2 regions of the Roseburia intestinalis L1-82 genome follow, and region 1 is predicted to be linked to the other one. Evidence: a T-box and tRNA genes for the amino acid it is inferred to sense, from the RefSeq annotation. Region 1 holds a T-box; the other holds one or more tRNA genes.
The links. The T-box of region 1 lies ahead of RIL182_RS12150 (proline--tRNA ligase). A T-box ahead of a tRNA ligase gene usually reads a tRNA of that ligase, here a tRNA-Pro.
Positions count from the first base shown of each region.

Region 1 (3,202 bases):
TTCTGTCATCATAAATAACCTCGATCCCCATCTCCTGCAATTTCTCATACAAATCATCCGCAAACTTTCTGACTTCCTCATTGTCCGCTCTTACCGCACACAGATGCACCTGCCACGGCGCGATTGATTTTGGCCAGATCGGTCCGTACTCATCATGATGTGCCTCGCAGACAGCGGCGGCAAGTCTGCCGACACCAATGCCATAACAGCCCATGATTGGTGTTTTGCTCTCTCCGTTCTGATCCACATAAGTCATCTTCATGGCTTTCGTATATTTATCTCCAAGCTGGAAGATGTTTCCGACCTCGATTCCTCTGGAAATACGGATCGTCTTTTTTCCGCATTTCGGGCAGATACCGCCCTCATATGCCTTTGCAAAATCATGATATTCTGCATCCGGCACATCTCTTTGCATATCAAGTCCCTTATAATGGTACTCGTCCTCATTTGCACCACAGGAAAGGTTATTTCTGTTTTCTAATGATCTGTCATATAAAACGATGGCATCTCCATTTATTTTCAGTCCGACCGGTCCGATATAACCTGCGTTTAATCCGCACTCTTCGGTGATGATGGCTGGATGTATCTCATCTTTCAAATAGTTGACCAGTTTTGTCTCATTAATTTCAAGATCGCCGCGGATAAATACGACCACATAGGTGTCATCCGAATTTTTCTGGTATACAACTGCCTTACAGGAATTGCAGGTTTCATCCCCGAAAAATTTACAGATATCCTCGATCGTATGAATGTCCGGCGTATGCACTTTTTCAAGTTCTGCGGGCACTGCATCTCTTGCTATATCAGAGATATTTTCTGCCGCTTCCATATTTGCGCGGAAATCACATTCATTACACAGCACGATAGAATCCTCACCGACCGGGGTAAGAAGCATGAACTCATGGGAAAGGCTTCCACCCATCATACCGGAATCTGAAGCCACCGATACGACCTCCGGGATGCCTGCTCTCTCAAAAATACGCTCGTATGCTTTGTGGCATTTTTCGTAGTACTGGTTTAAATCTTCCTGACTGGTGTGGAAGGAATACGCATCTTTCATTGTAAACTCGCGCACGCGGATCAATCCGGCTCTCGGTCTTGCCTCATCCCGGAATTTTGTCTGGATCTGGTAGATCATAAATGGGTATTTGTTGTAACTTTTGGCGTATTCGCGCACTAAATGTACGGCTGCCTCTTCATGTGTCATTCCAAGCACCATCTTTGCATTGTTCCGGTCAGTAAAACGTAATAATTCTTCTCCCACGCTCTCATAACGGCCGGATTCTTCCCAAAGGGATGCCGGCATCACAACTGGAAAGGATACTTCCTGTCCGTCTAATTTATCCATCTCCTCACGCAGGATCTGCTCGATTTTGCATGTGATCCGTTTGAGTGGAAGGTAGGAAGAGTAAATGCCGTTTGCCATGTATTTCATGTAGCCGCCTTTTACCATCAGGGCATGGCTGTCGATCACGCAGTCTGCCGGTCTCTCACGAAAACGTTCTCCGATTAATTTTTCTAATTTCATTGTCTGCCTCCTTTTTGTTTGCATAAATGGAAGATGATGATATCAAAAGATGTGTTTTTCATCTTTTGATATCCGAATCCTGTACATTAAAAAAGTCCCAAGCTGCAACTAAATACAGCTTAGGACGAATTATCTTAATCCGCGGTACCACCTAATTTCAGGATGTTCCTGCACTCCGGTACAAATTTTCATTGATACCTTATCTCTGTAACGGGAGAACCCGGCATAGCCTGATGTTTCCATTCGGTATGCAGCTCCATGACCGGTTCATCATGTTCCGTGAAAGACTCGCACCTGCCGTCCTCTCTCTGGACACTTTCCATGATTACTATTTCACTTCCTCGCATTAACCGTACTTTAGCATTTTGTGCGCGGATTGTCAATCCTGATCCTGCACAAATTCTTCCCGCATCGGTGTAAAAATATCTAAGAGGATTCCCTCTTTCAGGCAGACACAGCCGTGCTCGATGGAATCTCTCTTTAACAGGGCATCGCCAGGATTTACGATCTTCTTTTCTCCGTTGATTGTAAATTCAAACTGACCGGACACCACATAGGTGATCTGGGTGTGCGGGTGATGATGCAGTGCACCGATGGCACCTTTTTCAAAATGATTCTCCACACACATCATCTCATCGGCGTACGCTAATATTTTGCGCTTCACGCCCTCGCCGCAAACTTCTGCATCAATTTCATTGTTAAAGTTCCAGATCTGATTTTTTTTCGTTTTCATATGAAATCCCCCTCGTATAATATTATTGATTTTGTTTTTTCAGATAACGCACCAGCGCTAAAATACAGACCATATCGATAAACACAACGACCACAATCGATCCCATTCCATAAAAGATACCTGCTGTCTCTGCGATCTTCCCAATGATCGACGGCATTACGATCGAACCGATACTTGCAATTGTTAAAATAAAACTCCACGCGATCGGATATTTTTCAATGAGATTTCCTGCAAAGGAAACCGTCGTCGGATAAATTCCCGCCATGCTGTACCCGAAACCCATGATACCGATCACGATCCATACGGTACTGCGGCTGAATAACAGTAAAAAGAAAAAGCATACAAGTCCTGCACCCATGATCGGCAGCAGTTTTTCTTTTTGCATTCTGGTGGACAGCCAGGCTGTCGTCAGACGTCCTGCTAAAATCATCACCCAGAGTACACTCGCCGTCATCTGGGATAGGGATGCCGGCAGAAATCCTGTATCCTTAAAATATGTGATCATCCATCCGATGACACCCTGCTCCGCGCAGAGATAGAAAAATAATGTTGCAACGCACAGATAAAACAGCGGTTCTGAGAAGAATCCGAAACTGCCGTCTTTTTTCTCTTTTTCCACCCGGTCATTTTCCATTGGGATCATTGCGTATAATATCCAGCTTAAAATTCCCATCGCAAGCATAAAATAACACGCTGTGATCCAGCCGGATTCCCCTGTTGCCGTAAACAGTGTCAGAAGAATCGGGAATAAAAATGCCCCGACAGAGAACATCGCATGCAGTCCATTGATCGTCCATGCTTTTCCCGGTGCTAAACTGTTGATTGCCGTGTTACAGAAATTACTCGTTGCTCCTCTCGCAACACCTGTCAGGAAAAATGCCATTGCAATGCACCAGTTGTGATTTCCGAAAATGATCAGCACATACGAAAGTGCAAAAAAC
Region 1 is NZ_LR027880.1:2,578,136-2,581,337, forward strand. Features, by position in the region: gene RIL182_RS12150 (proline--tRNA ligase) at 1-1,528, opposite strand, end outside; T-box leader at 1,646-1,879, opposite strand; gene RIL182_RS12155 (cupin domain-containing protein) at 1,908-2,261, opposite strand; gene RIL182_RS12160 (MFS transporter) at 2,284-3,202, opposite strand, start outside.

Region 2 (3,202 bases), 1.3 Mb from region 1:
CTTCTGGTAACTTTGATCTTCTCGGAAAAATCACCGCCCGCCACACGATGTGTCGCATTCTGGAGTTTTTTGATCTCGCGGTTAAAACTGAGCGCTGTCAGGACTGCGATCACACATCCAAAGATCAGACCGATCACACCGGCCATCAACGTTCCTATGTTAATGTTGATCAGGTTCTTCTGGTTTTCCTGATCACTGATACAGCCGAGCAGTCTCCATCCGGTAATGCGGTCTGTCATCGCCGTAATGGCACAGTCCCTTCCCTCTGCACGCATGGTATAAGATGCCTGCAATACGATATCATCCGCTGCCGGATCTTCATTTTCCTCCAGCTGTGCTTTCTGTTCTTCGAGTTTATCTAATTCTTCTGTTAACGGAGCAAAAAATTCGAGGTCAGCAACTGTACCATCTGCAAAAGTATTACTTTCGCTGTCAACCACGATATTTCCCTGCTCATCTACCAGCATAACAAATCCCGTATTTAAAAGTCTGATATTTTCCACATAGTCTGCCAGTGCAGATGCATCAATATCCATCGCAACAACGCCCTGGACAACATCTTTATATTTTACTTCCTGACATACCGTAATGATCTGCTCCCCGGTTTCTTCATCCACATACGGCGCAGTGATATAGCTGAAAATAGAATTTACTTTTGCTTTTCTTCCCTGACATGCGGTGTACCATTCTTTCCCGGAAAGGTCTTTATTTTCCACCGTGTTCATCGCTGTCTTTGAACCGTCAGCTTCGTATTGTACCCATCCGGTGATTGTTCTGCCATCATTTAAAGCATAATAGGCACGCACCGAACCATTTACGACTTTACAGGCTGCAACCAGTTCGTCGTTTACATTGTCAATATATTTATCATAGTTTTCCGGCTCAAGCAAAAGCTGTTTGATACTGTCTTTTCTCGTCAAAAGATCTACCGGTATACTGATCGTTTTCTCATATGTCTGCAGACTTGTCATCGCACTGTTTAGTGTCTGCTCACTCGTAAGCTGCATGTTACTGTTTAACACGCTCTCTACTTTACTGTGTGTCAGAAGTGCACAGATCAAAACACTTCCAAGAATCGCAGCCATAAACGCTGCGATCAGCTTCGCACTAAGACTTGTTTTTTTCTTCATTTATGAAATCCTCCTTCTTTCCTCGTTATGTAAGCGGTTACATTTTTTATTATAACATAGATATGACAAATAGGGAATATATTTTAAACAAAGAAAAACCGCCAACCCATGATCTCTCAAGGATTGACGGCTTCCCATCTCATAGTCGGCGCGACAGGATTTGAACCTGCGACCTCTGCGTCCCGAACGCAGCGCTCTACCAAGCTGAGCCACGCGCCGTAATCAAGTCGTCTTGAATCGTGCTTGATTATATTATCACATCTCTACGGAAATGTCCATACCTAATTTTATATTTTTTCAAATTTTTCTCTTAAACTCACTTGCAGAGTTAAATTCTACCCTTCTATGAAATTTAATCCTGTAAAAACATGCTGTTTCTTTTTACACATTACTATTCATATCAGTTTATACTAAATACCATGATGGGCTACACTTTTATTACATTAAGCAGATCCACCCGTTTTCTTTATCCAACTATCTGCAGCCGTCTTATATGTTATGGGCTATTTTTTTCAGCGTTCGTGTATTTCGCCCGTTCTCCCACTTCATTGCTTATGTTTTGGGTTATTTTTTTCCGCATTCATATATTTTGCCCATTTTTTCATGTATCCTCCTCTTTTATTTTCAAAATGGGTGAATTTCTTCATTTAACATCAAAATAGCCCTCGTTTTTTCGTTTTCATGGACTATTTTAAGTATTTCGACCTAATTTTCACCCATTTTGATTGAAAAATACTATAATTCAATAAAATTTCGGACTATTGGTTTCTGATATATATACCTTTCGCCCATTTGAATACCTATACATTGTTCATGTAAAATAATATTGAATCAGTAGTTCTACATACTCATAATCTAAAGGATTCTACAACTGTAACTTTGAATATACATTATGAGCATAATTTTCATTATCCATCATTCCAAAATGTTCCCAATAATACACTTCACCTGTAACAGGATGACGGATGGTGAAATCCGGATATATACTAACATTTTGAATCTGTAATAAACATTCATAACGAAATGGGATTTTGTGTTCGAATAACGCATTTATGATTAAAGCTTCAGATTTTGACCGGACCAGAATTCCGGGAATGGTTTTATGTATCAATTTTTGTGGTTCTTTCGGATTGTTTGTGTAAGAAGCATTTACCCACTCATCCAGTTCTTGCTTTAACGGTACATAGACTCCTGACAAAAGTTTCTGCAACTCTGGATGTTCCTCTACATGATATGAAGAAAATTCATCTAAGCTATATTGCTTCAGATAAATATCTATCCTTTTCTCCTCCTGCTTAAGTTTTCGCAGCCTGCTCTCTAAATATTTTCGTTTTACCAGTTGTTCCGCAAGTTTTCGTTCACTTTTGGAAATGTATTTTGTTTTACCCTTATCGGTATAATACCACTTATAGTACTTATTATTTCTCGTACAGAAAAATGTACCTGATGGAAGCACGTCAATCTGGCTTTGTAAGTCATTGATCCGATCCTCCACTTTTTGTTTTTCCTTCATCATTCGTTGATATAGCACAAAATAAGTCCTCCAATACTATTATTTTTATGCAATAATTCTAACACAGTGCTGTTTCCCTGCAAATCTACAATTTTAATTTCATTTAGATTTTCATTGAAATTGTTTCATTGATTTATTCATGATATAATAAGACTGCCGAGCGAAGCGAGTGTAGATCACGATCATGAAGCATTGCTTCATGATATAATGAGCGCAAGTGAGTCAACATGCTCGTATGATTGACGAACGGTGAATTGGATCATGTGCTGTTTTTGCACATGATATAATGAGCGCAAGTGAGTCAACATGCCTGCATGATTGACGAACGGCAAATGGCATCATAAATGAGTCAAAATACTATGTATTAGAATGAACATAAAAAAATATACAAATATAGCGTAAACACAAACTGGAAATGTTCCAGTAACGGACAAGAATGGAGATTTTTATGAATAGAACCGTACTAGTTACCGGTGCCTCCCGTGGAATCGGACGCGCGATTGCATCCGCATTTGCCGCAGAGGGTGACCGGCTGATCATTACCTGTTCCAGATCAGAA
Region 2 is NZ_LR027880.1:3,893,827-3,897,028, forward strand. Features, by position in the region: gene RIL182_RS18280 (methyl-accepting chemotaxis protein) at 1-1,130, opposite strand, end outside; tRNA gene RIL182_RS18285 (tRNA-Pro) at 1,276-1,349, opposite strand; gene RIL182_RS18290 (ATPase) at 1,996-2,661, opposite strand; gene ymfI (elongation factor P 5-aminopentanone reductase) at 3,092-3,202, shown strand, end outside.
Region 2: it has a tRNA-Pro gene. The T-box ahead of RIL182_RS12150 (proline--tRNA ligase) is inferred to sense a tRNA for this amino acid. The anticodon was not compared.